Regions from separate parts of the Agromyces larvae genome, predicted to be linked through region 2. Evidence: riboswitches for the same ligand, from Rfam matches in the RefSeq annotation. Region 2 holds a riboswitch; the other holds the start of a gene.
What was found. Region 2 has a riboswitch for thiamine pyrophosphate ahead of thiM (hydroxyethylthiazole kinase). Riboswitches for the same ligand answer to the same signal wherever they lie in the genome.

Region 1 (7,546 bases), 1.2 Mb from region 2:
GCCGCGCTTCCCGAGCCGCCGGCCGCGCGTCGGCGCCGGCTCAAGGCCGAGTGGGGCTTCACCGACGAGGAGTTCCAGCTCGTGGCGAACTCGGGCATGTTGAACGAGCTGGCCGAGACCGTCGCTGCCGGCGCCACGCCCGCCGCCGCGCGCAAGTGGTGGACGGGTGAGATCGCGCGCCTCGCGAACCAGCGCGAGACGGATGCCTCGGGCCTCGTGTCGCCCCAGCACGTCGCCGAGCTCGCCGCGCTGGTCGAGGACGGCACCCTCACCGACCGGCTCGCCCGGCAGGTGCTCGAGGGCGTCATCGACGGCGAAGGCTCGCCGCAGCAGGTCGTCGATGCCCGCGGTCTCGCGGTGGTCTCCGACGACGGCGCGTTGATCGCGGCCATCGATCAGGCGCTCGCGGCCCAGCCCGACGTGCTCGAGAAGATCCGCGACGGCAAGGTGCAGGCCGCCGGCGCGGTCATCGGCGCGGTCATGAAGGCCATGCAGGGCAAGGCCGACGCCGCGCGCGTGCGCGAACTCGTCCTGGAGCGCGCCGCGCAGGCGTAGCCCCTCGCGAGTGATCCGCCAGCCGAGGCGCGAGCACCGGCCGGTGGAAGCGCGCCCCGGCGCAATCGCGCGGAGGAGCGGGGACCGGGGCCGCACCGAGCCCGCCGCGCCCTTGACCTCCGTTGCCTCCGGCACTGATGCGCGTGTGGCATGGGTTGCGGTGCCTGGTTGGGTTGCGCCTCCGGCACTGATGCGCGTGTGGCATCAGTGCCGGAGGCGGTGCGGGTGCTCTGCGCTCGGGTATGCCAGGGGCGCATCAGTGCCGGAGTCTGCGGAGGCGAATGCGTCGGCGGGTGTCAGTGGGTCGGGATAGCGTCGAATCGTGAGCAAGCAGGATGGCTCGGCCCGTCAGGTGACGACCGGCCCCGTCGATGATTCGGCGACGCCGATCCTGCATGTCGACATGGATGCGTTCTTCGTGTCGGTCGAGTTGTTGCGGCGCCCCGAGCTCCGCGGCAAGCCGGTGCTGGTCGGCGGTACCGCGGGGCGCGGAGTCGTCTCGGCGGCGAGTTACGAAGCCCGCAAGTTCGGGGTGAACTCCGCCATGCCGATGTCGGTGGCGCTGCGCAAATGCCCCAACGCGATCGTGCTTCGCGGCGACTACGCGAGCTACGCGAAGTACTCCAAGCGGGTGATGGAGATCTTCGAGTCGATCACGCCACGGGTTGAGAAGCTCTCGATCGACGAGGCGTTCCTCGACGTCTCGGGGGCCAGAAGGCTGCACGGCAGCCCTGCCGAGATCGGGTGGACGATCCGCGAACGCGTTCGCGCCGAGACGGGGCTCACCTGCTCGGTCGGCGTCGCCGCCACGAAGTACGTCGCGAAGGTGGCATCCGGCCGTGCGAAACCCGACGGACTGCTCGTCGTACCCGCCGCCGACACCGTCGCGTTCCTGCACCCGCTTCCGATCTCGGCGCTCTGGGGGGTCGGCCGAGTGACCGAGGAGTCGCTGGCCCGACTCGGCCTGCGCACCATCGGCGATGTCGCCGATATGCCCGCCGACGCGCTCGAACGGGCCGTCGGGCCCGCGCTCACCGCACGTCTGCGCAGCCTGGCCGCCGGTGAAGATCCGCGTCGCGTGCTGACCGGCCGCGAAGAGAAGAGCATCGGCCACGAGTCGACCTTCTCGTACGATCTCGTCGAGCCAGACGATATCCGTCGCGAACTGCTGCGACTCGCCGACGACGTCGCGGTACGGCTGCGTCGGGCCGGCCTGGTCGCGCGCACGGTGTCGCTGAAGCTGCGCTACGGCGACTTCCGCACTCTGACCCGTTCACGCACGCTGCCCGAGCCCACCGATGTCGGCCGTCGCATCTACGACGAGGCGGCCGCCGCGCTCGCCGGGCTGATCGGCGAGGGTGCGCGAGTGCGGCTCATCGGCGTGCGCGCCGAACAACTGCGGCCCGCGGGCGGTGGCGCCCTGCTCTGGGATCCCGACGAAGACTGGCGCGACGCCGAACGGGCGATCGACGAGGTCACCGCCCGGTTCGGGCGCGGCGCGGTGCGGCCCGCCGCGCTCGTGCGCGGCAAGCGCACCACCGCCGGAGCGGGCCGCGCGGACGACGACGCCGAGAACGACGGCCGCCCGGTCGACGTGCGATCCGAGGTGACGCGCCGGCTGCGCGACGGGGACTGACCCAGCGGCGGTGGGTGCGCCATCGCTCGCCCGGATGCTTCGCCTCGCACGTCCGAGGACCGGCGAGCCGCTCGACCGCAAGGGGTGGCCGGGCGACCGGCGGCTCGCTAGCCTTGCGCACATGACTGATCTCGTGCTCGACCTGGCTGACAAGGTCGCCGGTGTCGGCGTCCGCACCTCGTACGGCGACCCGGTCGACGTCGGAGGTTCCACCATCGTGCCGGTCGCGCTCGGTTACTACGGCTTCGGCGGCGGAAGCGGCAGCGGTGAAGGCGATGTCGGCGAAGACCGGCAGGGCCACGGCGAAGGCTCCGGGGGCGGCGGTGGCGGCGTCTCCATTCCGCTCGGTGCATACGTCGGACGTGACGGAGACGTGCGCTTCGAGCCGAACGTCATCGGGCTGCTGCTCGTCGCCACGCCGTTCGTCTGGGCGCTCGGCAAGACACTGCGGTGGGTCATCCGCGCGCTGAAGCACTGAACTGTTGCGCCGGATGCGCGAGTGGCCCGGCGCGGGCCGACTCGCGCGTATACTCGTGCCCTGAACACGGGAGTCCGGTGAGCCGGGCTGAGAGGAAGGTTCTCCAACCTTCGACCGTCGAACCTGATCTGGGTCATGCCAGCGCAGGGAGGGCATCGCATCTCGTTCCCGTGCCGCTTTCCATCGAATGAAAGGGCACGACCAGTGCACGCAACCATCACCGAATCCAGCAGCGTCTCGACCGGGAACCGTCGTCTGCGTTGGCGGGTCGTCGACATCGTCGTCGCCAGCGTCGTCGGCATCGCGACCGGTCTGCTGTTCCTCATCTGGAACAACATCGGCTACGCCTGGTTCTCCGCCGCCGACGCGCTCACACCGGGCCTCGGCGGCATCGCCGTCGGCATCTGGCTCATCGGCGGCGTGCTGGGCGGTCTGATCATCCGCAAGCCCGGCGCCGCGCTCTACGTCGAGGTGCTCGCCGCGATCGTCTCCGCGATCGTCGGCAACCAGTGGGGCATCGAGACCCTCTACTCGGGGCTCGCGCAGGGCCTCGGCGCCGAACTCGTGTTCGCGATCTTCGCCTACCGCAGCTTCGGGCCGATCGTGGCCGTGCTCGCGGGCGCCGTCGCCGGTCTCGGCGCGTGGACGCTCGAGCTGTTCACCTCGGCGAACCTGCAGAAGTCGGGCGAATTCCTCGCGCTCTACCTCGGCACCATCCTCGTCTCGGGGGCCGTGCTCGCCGGCCTGCTCGGCTGGCTGATCGTGCGCGGTCTGGCCGCCACGGGCGCGCTGAACCGATTCGCCGCGGGCCAGTCGGTGACGAAGCGGGTCTGACGTGACCGCACTCCGGGTCGCACCCGCCACGGTCGCCGCACACGACTGGGGATGGCGTCACGCGGGACGGCTGCGCTGGGCGATCGCCGGGCTCGACCTGCGGATCGAGCCCGGCGAACGGGTGCTCGTCGTCGGCCCGTCGGGCAGCGGCAAATCGACGTTCCTGCACGCGCTCGCCGGCGTTCACGGCGGCGACGAGGAGGGCGAGTCGGCCGGGCGACTGCTGATCGACGAGCACGACTCCCGCGACGCACGCGGACGAGTCGGACTGCTGCTGCAGGATCCCGACTCGCAGGTCGTGCTCGCACGCGTCGGTGACGACGTGGCCTTCGCGTGCGAGAACCTCGGCGTCCCGCGCGACGAGATCTGGCCGCGGGTGCGTCGAGCACTCGACGCCGTCGGCCTCGACGTGCCGCTCGACCACCCGACGGGCCGGCTCTCGGGCGGGCAGAAGCAGCGACTGGCCCTCGCCGGAACCCTGGCGATGCAGCCGGGTCTGCTGCTGCTGGACGAACCCACGGCGAACCTCGACCCGGCCGGGGTCGCCGAAGTCCGCGACGCCGTGCGCCGCGTGCTCGACGAGACCGGGTCGACGTTCGTCGTCGTCGAGCACCGCGTCGACGTCTGGGTCGACCTCGTCGGTCGAGTGCTCGTGTTCGGACGCGACGGACGACTCATCGCCGACGGGGAGCCCGCTGCGGTGCTCGAACGGCACCGCGACGAACTGCTCGCGGCAGGGGTGTGGGTCCCCGGCGTGCCGTTGCCCGTCCCCGCGGCGACGCCCGTCGCGCCCGGCACGGCCGTCGAACTCGCCGCTCACGGGCTCGCGATCGGCCGCACCCGCGGCCGCGTCCTGCGTCGCGGCATCGACGCGGGGCTGCCCTCCGGCCGGTCCACCGTGCTCACCGGGCCGAACGGAGCCGGCAAGTCCACCCTGGCACTTACGCTCGGAGGGCTGCTTCCTGCGCTCGACGGCCGTGTCGAGGCATCCGAATCGCTCGCCGCCGGCCTCGGACGCGACCCCATCGCCTGGCGTTCGAAGCAACTGCTGACCCGTATCGGCACCGTGTTCCAGGAACCCGAGCACCAGTTCGTGGCCCGCACCGTGCGCGAAGAGACCGCGGTCGCCGCAGGCGCGCTGGGTCTCGAGCACGCCGAGGCCCGCCGCCGGGTCGACGAGGTGCTCGACCGCCTCCACCTCGACCGCCTCGCCGACGCGAACCCGTTCACGCTGAGCGGCGGCGAGCAGCGTCGGCTGACCGTGGCATCCGTGCTCGTCGCCCGACCGCGGGTCGTCATCCTCGACGAACCCACCTTCGGCCAGGACCGGCTGACCTGGATCGAACTCGTCACGATCCTGCGCGAACTCGTCGCCGAGGGGGTCACCCTGCTCTCGGTCACGCACGACCGTGCGTACGTCGAAGCGCTCGGCGATCACCTCCTCACCCTGGCCGCCGCACCCGCCGGCGCCGGCAGGGACGGCGGGGCCGACGGCTCCGGCACCGCGGGGGTGGCTGCATGAGCCTCGACGAGCGCACCGGTGTCGGCGAGACGACCGACGTGGGCGGCTCACCCGCTGACAGTCGACGCGCCGACGGCCCGGGTCGGCGTCGGCGGCTGCGCCTGTTGGCGCGCGTCAACCCGGTGACGCGGCTCGCGGCGATCATCGTCATGACGACCCCGCTGCTCTTCACCGTCGACTGGGTGAGCGCGGCGATCGCGCTGGTCCTGCAGCTCGTGCTCTTCGCCGGGGCGGGCCTCTCGCTGCCGACCATCGCGAAGCGGGTCTGGCCGATCCTGCTCGCTGCGCCGATCGCCGGGGTCAGCATGCTGCTGTACGGCCGGCCGTCGGGCGCGGTGTACGTCGACATCGGGTTGATCCGCATCACCGACGGGTCGATCGAGCTCGCGATCGCGGTGACGCTGCGGGTGCTCGCCGTGGGGCTGCCGGCCGTGCTCCTGTTCATCGACGTCGACCCGACCGCGCTCGCCGACGGCCTCGCCCAGGTCTGGCATCTGCCGAGCCGATTCGTGCTCGGTGCGCTCGCGGGCGCCCGACTCGTGGGCCTGTTCCTCGAGGACTGGCGGGCGATGGCCCTGTCGCGGCGCGCCCGCGGCATCGGCGATCACGGCGTGCTGCGCCGCTTCGCCACGATGGCGTTCGCATTGCTCGTGCTCGCGATCCGGCGCGGGTCGAAGCTCGCGACCGCGATGGAGGCGCGCGGATTCGGCGCAGATCGTCCGCGCACCTGGGCGCGGGAGTCGCGCGTCGGTGCCGCCGATCTGGTGCTCGTCGCGGTCGCAGTGGCGGTCGCGGTGATCGCACTTGGGGGCGCCGTCGCCGCCGGCACGTTCCATCCGGTGTGGGCGTGAGCGCTCGCCCGGAGCGCGATCGGAGCGGCTCCGCGACCGCGCACGGTGCGCCGGCGGGCATCCAGGTGCGCGCCGCGGTCGAGCGCGCCGCCAGGCGAGCGGATGCCTCGGTCATCGCGATCGACGGACCGAGCGGTGCCGGCAAATCGTCGCTCGCGGATGCGCTGGCGGCCACCCGGCCGGGCCCCGTGCGCGTGCTGCGGCTCGACGACGTGTACCCCGGATGGCACGGGCTCGACCGAGGCGCACAGCTCGCGCGCATCGGACTGATCGGGCCGCTCGCGGCGGGGCGGGCGGGCCGCCGGCCGGTCTTCGACTGGACCGCGTCGCATCGCGCGGGCTCGGTCGCGGAGTTCCCCCGCCGTGGACGCACGATCGTGGAGGGGTGCGGAGCGTTCGCGGCAGTCGCCGGGCGACGGAGCGGCGTGCTGCGCGTCTGGCTGGACGCACCCGACTCCGAGCGCCGGGCCAGGGCGCTGCGACGTGACGCGGGCGGGTTCGACCCGTACTGGACGATGTGGGACGCCCAGTGGCGTCGGTACGCCGCCCGACGCCCGAGGGCGACCGCGGACCTCATCGTGCGGATCGTCGGCGAATGAGGGCGACTCGCGCCGGCCGACCGTGCGCGAGGAGCGCGCACCGGCGTAGCGTAGCGACATGACTGATGCGCAAGCCGGCGGACAGTACGTCGCCGAGTTCATCGACGGGCCGCTCGAGGGCGACTTCGAACGGCGGGCCCTGGTCGGCGGCAAGCCCGAGAAGCGGGTGGGCATGGTCGCGGCCGTCGACGGTCTCGAATCGCTGTTCTGGTACGACGCCGTCGACGAGCGCAGCGTGGGCAGCGAACTGCGGGTGCGGTTCCGCTTCGACGCCGACGACTCCGACCCGGTGGAGTTCGACGAGGACGACAACGACTGAGCCGCCGCCGCGGCGGATCAGTCCTGGTTCGCCGCGAACGCGCCGATGATCGCGAACGGGTTCGCGAGCCGCCAGAGCGGCCCCGGGTCGTCGATGTCGGCCGAGAGTCGAAGCGGCGAGCCGACCTCGCCCGCACCGGTGGGCACGGTGACGCGCCCGATCTCTCGACTCGAGCTCGCGGTCGTGAACGGTTCGACGGTGACGGTCGCGGCGCCGGTCGCGCCCGCCCAGCCGGTGCCGGCACGGGTGGTGGAGGCGATGAGATCGGCCCGGGCTCCCCACGCGGTGCTCACCGAACCGTACGCGGTGCCCGCCGTGATGAGCTCGATCGGCGCCGCAGCAGCCGCGGCCGCCTCGACGACGGCGGTGACGGCGGGGTCGAGCGTCTCGTAATCGGGCACGAGCAGCATCGCGCCGACCAACCGGTTCGATGCGTCGGATGCTCCGCTCGCCACCTCGGCGGTGAACAGGAACGTGATCGCCGCCGGGTCGGTGTAGCTGCGGGTGATCGCCCGCACCCCCACGTCGCCGAGGCGCGCGACGACATCGGGCACCTGCCGGGCGGTGGGGGCCGAGGACGCCGAACCGTCGAGGAGCGCCGCGAGCGACGGATCGGACATCGCGAGCGCGGCGAGTCGGGTCAGCTCGGCCGCCGTGCCGACGTTGTCGCCCGACAGCCCGGTCGCGTCGGCCACCTTCGTGGCGGTGAACCCGTGATCGCCGAGCCAGGCGTTGGCGGCGGTCACGTATTG
Region 2 (7,546 bases):
GCAGCACGGCCGCGATCAGTTCGGCGTACCCGCCGCGCGAGCCGCTCGCGACGAGGTGGTCGAGGTACGCGGTGTTCGCCGCGTTCGGCTCGAAGGGCCGGGCACGCTGGTCGCGCGGTCCGCGCAGGTCGTGCAGGCGGTCGCGGTGCAGCGCGAGTTCGCCGTCGAGGCAGCGTTGCGCTCCGGCCGCCCAGAACGCCTGGGCAGGTGCGTCGGGGGCGAGCCGGGATGCCTCGGCGAGCGTCCGCGAGTACACCCGCAGGTAGTGCGCATCCTGCGCGAGGTACTCCTCGAACGCCGTCCGCGGCAGACTTCCGTCGGCCAGCGCACGGATGAAGGGCAGCTCGTCGATCGCGCGTCGCACGTCGGCGATCTCGGCCCACCATTCGGCCTCGACCTCGGCGGGAGTCGGTGCGGTGGCGAGCCCACCACGCGACCACAGCCCGGCGAAGTGATGCACCGGCCCGTGGCCGCCGCCGACGGCGAGCGATTCGCCGTGCCGCAGCGACTCGCGCAGCCACCGGCGCGCTTCGGCGACGGCGGGTTCCCACGCGCCGAGCGAGGCGCGCAGCGTGGCCAGTGCCGACGAGAGCGAGCAGCCCGTGCCGTGGGTCGCGGTCGTGGCGATGCGCTCGCCGTCGAACTCGACGATCGTGGCGGCCGCCGCGTCGACGAGCGCGTCGGGTGCGGTCGCGCCGTCGAGGTGCCCGCCCTTCGCGAGCACCCGCACGCCGAACCCGGCTGAGACGGTCTCGGCCTGGGCGATGACCCCCGCCCAAGTGGTCGCTGGTTCGGCGTCGGCGAGCACCGCGAGCTCGGCCACGTTGGGCGTCACCAGATCGGCGAGCGGCAGCAGGTCGCGCAACGCGCGCTCGGCGTCCGGGTCGAGCAGCCGGTCGCCGCTGGTCGCGACCATCACGGGGTCGAGCACGACGACCGGCGGGCGGATGCGACGCAGCCACGCGGCGACCGTGTCGATCACCTCGGCATTCGCGAGCATGCCGATCTTCACCGCATCGACCTCGATGTCGTCGGCGATCGTGTCGAGCTGGTCGGCCAGGAACGTCGCCGGCGGCACGTGCACGCCCCGGACCCCGCGCGTGTTCTGCGCGGTGAGCGCCGTGATCGCCGCCATGCCGTACCCGCCGACCGCGGCGATCGACTTCAGGTCGGCCTGGATGCCCGCCCCGCCCGACGGGTCGCTGCCCGCGATGCTGAGCACCCGCGGGACACCGCCCGCCGGTCGAGGAGCGCCCGACGCGGTCGGACTGCCTCCGTCCGCCTCGATTCCCGCGCTCGCCGCCCACCTCGCGGCGAACTCCGCGGCCGCCGCACGGGGATCGGGTGCGGCGCAGATCGCCGACACCACCGCGACGCCGGCCGCGCCCGCACGGCGCAACTCCGGCACATCCGCCGCGCCGACCCCGCCGATCGCGACGCACGGCACGTCGGTCGCCGCGGCGAGCACGGCGAAGCCGTCGACGCCGAGCGCCGGCGGGTGGTCGGGCTTCGTCGAGGTCGGGCGGATGACGCCGACCCCGAGGTAGTCGACCGTGCCGCGGGGGAGCCGCGCGACCGCATCGAGGTGCGCCCGCGTGTTCGCCGTGAGACCGACGATCGCGTCGGGCCCGAGCGCGTCGCGTGCGGCGAGCACCGCCGCGTCGCTCTGCCCGAGGTGCACCCCGTCGACCCGGATGCCGCGCTCGCGCGCCGCGACCACCACGTCGAGCCGGTCGTTCACGACGAGCGCCGCGCGCCCGTCGATCACCCCCGCGAGTTCGGCGACCTGCTCGAGGAGCTGTTCGGTCGACGCGAGCTTGTCGCGCAGTTGCACGATGGTCGCACCGCCGGCGACCGCCTCGGCCACGACCGCGGCGACGCCGCGCTCGCCGCACAGGGCGGCGTCGGTGACGAGGGTGAGGGACAGGTCGAACGGATGCCGCGAGCTCACGCCGGCACCGCCGCCGACGCCGCGTCACCGGATTCGCCGGAGGGTTCGGCTCCGCCGGTCGCAGGGGCCTGCCGCGTGGCATCCGTCTGGCCTGTGGCATCCGCCTGCGGCGTGGCATCCGCCTGCGGCGTGGCATCCGTCTGGCCTGTGGCATCCGACCCGCTCGAAGCCGTGGCGACCCGCGCGCGCTCGAGCACCCGCGCGCCGTCGACGGCGGCGAGCGCATCCAGGAACCGCACCGCGAACGTGCCCGGCCCGACCGGTGCGCCCGTCTCGTCGACCGCGGCGAGCTCGGCCGCGACGGTGTACACGAGGGTCGCGGCCGCCGTCGCGGTGAACGCGTCATGCCCGGTGCCGCGCGCCGCGGCGAGGAACGCCGCCGTCACCGCGCCCAGCGCGCAACCCCCGCCCGTCACCCGGGTGAGCAGCGCGTCGCCGTTCGCGAGGCGAGCGGTGCGCACGCCGTCGGTGATGAGGTCGACGGGGCCCGAGACCGCGACGACCGAGCCGAACTCCGTCGCGAGGTGCGTTGCGGCATCGGCTGCGGCATCCGTCGTGTCGGCCGCATCGACGCCGCGCCCGCCGGCGCCGGCACCGGCGAGCGCGAGCACCTCCGACGCATTGCCGCGGATCGCCGTCGGGCGCGCAGCGACCAACTCGTGCGCGAGCGCGGTGCGCACCGGCAGCACGCCGATCGCGACCGGATCGAGCACCCACGGCGTGCCCGCCGCGTTCGCGCCCACGACCGCCTCGCGCGCGGCGGCCCGCTGCTCGGGCGTCGGCGTGCCGAGGTTGACGAGCAGGCCGCCCGCCACGCCGGCGAACAGACCCGACTCCTCGGTGATGTCGACCATCGCCGGGGCCGCGCCGAGCGCGAGCAGCACGTTCGCGGTGAAGTTCGTCACCACCGCGTTCGTGATGCTGTGCACCAACGGAGTCGTGGCGCGCACGGCGTCGAGCAGGTCGACGCTCGCGGCGGTCAGGTGGGCAGGGTCGGTGAGTGCGCGCGTCTGCATCGCGACATCCCTTCGCTAGTACGAGCTAGATCAGGTTCGACGGGTGTGATCTCAGCCGCGCGGTCGCGGCACCCCGTGTCACTGCGTGCGAGCCTAACGCAGGGTCAGCGGGAGTCCGAGCGCTCATGCTGCTCGGGGAGGTCCCAGATGGCGAGTTCGCCTCCGGGCATACAGATCACTCGACGCCCATCAGGCCAAACGATCCCCCAAGCCTCATAGTCGGGGCTTGAGACGACGTTGACCTCCATGCCCGTCTTGGTTCGGATGCGGAGGGCTCCATGGTCCCCTGCCTCGGCGAGCGACACATCCTCCCTGAGGAGTCCAAGCAGAACCCCAGCCACCGGCCGGGCGTCCTCCGGGTCGAATCCGACTTCGTCGCCGATCGGTGGGGTGAATACACCCTCTGTTTCGATTCGCATCTCGGCACCGTTGGAGAGGAGGAGCGTCACGGCGAAATCGAACGAAACTCGCGTGATCGAGCTCTCTTCGAGATCCAGTCTCATGGGTTCCATCCTTTCGGTATCGGGTACGAACCGTCAGGTTCGATGGCGAAATGGGTTGTCGCGCGCGAGCCTGGCTTGCCGTCGGCTCCGCGTCATGAGCGCGAGAGCTCAGCGGATAACTCGAACGGATGTCACGACGAGAGCCACTCACGCGCGCGCATTCGTCGCCGCAGCAGAACTCATCGAGACGCTTGCCGACGACGCCGGAATCGAATCGAAGGCGAACCTGATCGGGTCGCTCGCCGTGCTCGCGGGAATCGCCGCCTCCGATGCGATCTGCGGAGCAGCTGTCGGTGAGCGCACGGCCGGAGAGAACCACCTCGAGGCGGTCACCGTACTTCGGCGTGCGACACCACCCAGCAGATTGCTTTCGATGTCCGAGACGTCCTCATCATCGCCGTCGGTCAACTCTGAAACCTGGAAGTGAAGTGTGACAGCCGTTCCGTCGGTAGTTACCCGCGACAGCGAGTGTGTTGATCGGAATGAGGCCAAGCGCGGCCTGGACGCACTGCGCGACGATGTAATTCTCCCAGGTCGGAGCATCGACCATGTCGTCAGGGCTGGGAAGGGTCATGGCCATCGGCTCAGTCTTCGGGGAGCGGTTCGGCGATGAACCGGAGCGGCTCCGCCTTGTCGGGCCAGTACCAGTTCGACCCGACCGGGCACGGCGGTGTGAAGAACCAGATCCCGTCGTCGAGGCCGATGTCGTCAGTTGGAAACTCGCGACGCAGCACGTCGACCTGCGCGCTCGGTCCTCCATCGACCGGGCCCGAGCCATGCGGCCACCACTCCCAGTACTCGAGACGGATGTATCGATGATCGATGAGCTGCTCGAGCGTCCAGAAGAACGCCTCCCGGCGGACGGCGAACGGCAGCGTGGCGAAGTCGTCCGTGGCCTGAGGGACGGCCGGATTCGGCTCCCGCGACGCAAACCATCGCCAGAGACCGTTCAAGTCATCCATCTCGGAGTACTCAGCGATGTATTGCAGCTGGAAAGCAGTCGGATGCTGAAACCTACCCGAGTTATTGGTCATTTGAACTTCAGCTCCCGTTTCCCGCCCCTGTCAAGGGTCCCGCTCCAAAGCTCGATCGTCCATCTTGCCCGGTCGGTCGAGCCGACGATGTGCGCCGTCGACACTTGCCGTGCGGTGACGTGAGTCCCGTCCGGCATGACCGCAGTCCATACGACCGCCGCCATCTGCTCAAATCGCGCTTCGCCGGCGAGGGTCCTGGCGTGCGCCCACACGTGACGTTCGAGGTCGGCGTCAGCGATGCTCGACGTGTCGTAGACGTTCGTTGTCTTCCCGTTCGACGCGGACGTCTTCGGGTAGTCGACACCGCCGAACGTGATCACGCTCGACTCGCGTTTGCCGAAGCCGACATCGAGGGGATGACGGGGAGCGGGCGCTTTGTCAGCAGAATCCGTGCCGGCCTTCTTCGCGCCAGCCGCGTTCTCCGTGCCATCCAGGTGCTTGGCGGCGGGGACGTTCTTCGCGACCCCGCCCGCCCCGCCGACAACCCCGGCGATGAGTGCGCCGGCTGCGATGTCGCTGAGGGGCTGTCTCTCGTAGGTCGGGTCGATCGCGGTACGGAGTTCGTTGTACCCGATCTGGGATGCCACGCCGGCGACTCCGGCGGCGATGCTGTCTTTGACGAGGTGGGCGGCGGTGCGTCCGGTGAGGCGGGCGGCGGTGAGGGCGCCGCGGATCAGGGTGGTGAGGCGGTGGCAGACCTCTGCGATCCGGATCGCCCAGCGGGCGACGGTGAACGCGATCTTCGCCGCGGTCGCGGCAGCCCCCACCCCCGCGGTCACCACACTGAGGAGGACGCCGACACCGACTTCGAGGACGATCTCGGCGGCCATCTGCCCGAGCAGCCACCCGATCTCTTCCCACGCCTTCCCGACCGCGTCACCCAGGGTCCGCACGTACGCGGCGATGTTCTCGGCGGCGAGCGCGGCGCACCTCACCAGGTTTCGAGACGCGTCCGACTCCGTCGGGCGCTCCTCAACCTGCGGATGGTGGCGGCGCGGCCTTGCGGAAACGGGAACTGGCAGAGCCCGCAGAGAACGCCCGACCTGGGGGAGGGCGTCAGATGGCGCGGGTGAAGGTGACGCGGTGCTCGCCCGGTCCGTCGTAGTCGCGCCAGGCCAGCACGCCGTCGACCTCCATGTCGCCGGTCGCGGTGAATCCCATCGCGGCGTGGAACGCCTGCGACCGCCGGTTTCCCGGTCCAGTGATCGCGTCGACGCGGTGGCATCCGTCGGCTCGGGCCTCGGCGAAGAACGTCTCGTACAGGGTGCGCGCCAGCCCCGCCTCGCGCAGGTCGGGTCGCACGCCGACGAAGTGGATGTACGCGACCCCCGGCTGCGCGGTCGAGCGGAATCCGATCAAGAACCCCGCCAGCCCCGCGGCATCCGTCGCGATGAAGCTCGTGTCAGAGAAATGCTGGAAGAACAGCCGCGGCAGCATCATCGGCAGGTGGCTCGCGGCGGGCAGCCCCCACCAGTCGGGGATGACGCGCACGACCGCGGCGTGGTCGTACTCGGTCGGGCGGCGCAGGGTGATCCCGGCGGGCAGCGGCCCGGCCGGTTCGATCGCGGATGCCCCGGTCATGCGCCGATCCTCGCACGGTTCGGGCTCGGGCAGAATGGAACGATGCCCGCGTTCCGCCGCACCATGCTGAAGTCGAAGATCCACCGGGCGACTGTGACGCACGCCGATCTGCACTACGTCGGGTCGATCACCGTCGACCAGGATCTGCTCGACGCCGCCGACCTCCTGCCCGGCGAGTTGGTGTCGGTCGTGAACATCGCGAACGGCGCGCGGTTCGACACGTACACGATCGCGGGCGAGCGCGGCTCGGGCGTCATCGGCGTGAACGGGGCGGCGGCGCGGCTGGTCGCGGTGGGCGATCTGGTCATCCTGATCTCGTGGGCGTCGGTCGAGTCGGTGGATGCCGCGGAGTTCGCCCCCGCGATCGTGCACGTCGACGCGGCGAACCGCATCGTCGAACTCGGCGCCGACCCCGCCGAGGCGATCGTCGGCGACGTCGCGACCCCGCCGCACGCCGTGCGCTCCTGACCCAGCTGGTCGACCCCTGCCGGTGGGACGTCGCCTACCATGGCGGCATGGCCTTGCCCCAGGTGTGCGTGGTGTATCTGCTCCGCGAGACCGGCGGCTCGACCGAGGTGCTGCTCGGCGTGAAGCGGGTCGGCCTCGGCGTCGGCAAGCACGTCGGCCCAGGCGGCAAGATCGAGCCCGGCGAGACGGCTCGCCAGGCCGCGGTGCGCGAGGTCCGCGAAGAGGTCGGCCTGATCATCGACGAGCACGACCTCGAGCACGCGGGCACGCTCGACTACCTCTTCCCGACGAAGCCGGAGTGGAGTCAGCAGTCGCTGGTGTTCCGCTGCCGCCGATTCGCGGGCGAGGTGCGCGAGTCGCGTGAGCTCATTCCGCGCTGGATCGCCCTCGACGACGTGCCCTTCGGGCTGATGTGGGATGACGCGCAGCATTGGCTGCCCGACGTGCTGCGCGGCGGCGGCGTCGCTGCGACCTTCGTGTTCGGCGAGGATCTCGACACGGTCGTCGAACACCGCGGATGAACACCGCGGATGAACACCGCGGATGAACACCGCGGATGAACACCGCAGCGGTCTCGGCATTCGTCCAGACGCCGTCGAGGGTTCATGCAGCATCCGCCCAGTCCGCACCCACCCGCCGTCGATAGGTTGGCCGTAGGCGGCGATCGACACCCCCACCCTGCGATGGCGATCCCCGCCGATTCCGACCCCGATGCATCCACCGCCGGATGCGGCGCCGTGGCACTTCCTTTCGGCATCCCCTTCCGCCCGGCGCCCGGGGTCACTCTCAGACGTCCGGCGGCCGCCGTTCCCCCGCGGCCGTCGGGCCTGTTCCACGCCCCGGGGTACGAACGGGACGGTGCGCGACTACCGTCGCTTCTCGCGCACGTACACCTCGCGGCGCACGCGTGCGACGACGTCGCCCGAGGCATCCGTGATCTCGGTCTCGAACCACTCGAGCACCTTGGCGCCGCCGCGGGCGCGTTCGCGGAGT

Region 1: it holds a riboswitch for thiamine pyrophosphate, as region 2 does, so the genes downstream of both, MTO99_RS06075 (ECF transporter S component) here and thiM (hydroxyethylthiazole kinase) in region 2, are expected to answer to the same signal.

Annotation. Positions count from the first base shown of each region.
Region 1 covers NZ_CP094528.1:1,297,930-1,305,475, reverse strand. The annotation lists gene gatB (Asp-tRNA(Asn)/Glu-tRNA(Gln) amidotransferase subunit GatB) at 1-555, shown strand, start outside; gene MTO99_RS06085 (DNA polymerase IV) at 878-2,191, shown strand; gene MTO99_RS06080 (hypothetical protein) at 2,313-2,669, shown strand; TPP riboswitch at 2,726-2,836, shown strand; gene MTO99_RS06075 (ECF transporter S component) at 2,874-3,503, shown strand; gene MTO99_RS06070 (ABC transporter ATP-binding protein) at 3,505-5,025, shown strand; gene MTO99_RS06065 (energy-coupling factor transporter transmembrane component T family protein) at 5,022-5,876, shown strand; gene MTO99_RS06060 (nucleoside/nucleotide kinase family protein) at 5,873-6,475, shown strand; gene MTO99_RS06055 (hypothetical protein) at 6,534-6,794, shown strand; gene MTO99_RS06050 (D-alanyl-D-alanine carboxypeptidase family protein) at 6,812-7,546, opposite strand, start outside.
Region 2 covers NZ_CP094528.1:2,457,924-2,465,469, reverse strand. The annotation lists gene MTO99_RS12015 (bifunctional hydroxymethylpyrimidine kinase/phosphomethylpyrimidine kinase) at 1-1,951, opposite strand, end outside; partial or broken gene thiM (hydroxyethylthiazole kinase) at 2,125-2,967, opposite strand; TPP riboswitch at 2,958-3,053, opposite strand; gene MTO99_RS12005 (DUF6188 family protein) at 3,072-3,470, opposite strand; gene MTO99_RS12000 (hypothetical protein) at 3,565-3,897, shown strand; gene MTO99_RS11995 (DUF596 domain-containing protein) at 4,055-4,504, opposite strand; gene MTO99_RS11990 (hypothetical protein) at 4,501-5,439, opposite strand; gene MTO99_RS11985 (GNAT family N-acetyltransferase) at 5,561-6,085, opposite strand; gene panD (aspartate 1-decarboxylase) at 6,128-6,553, shown strand; gene MTO99_RS11975 (8-oxo-dGTP diphosphatase) at 6,601-7,074, shown strand; gene MTO99_RS11970 (PaaI family thioesterase) at 7,420-7,546, opposite strand, start outside.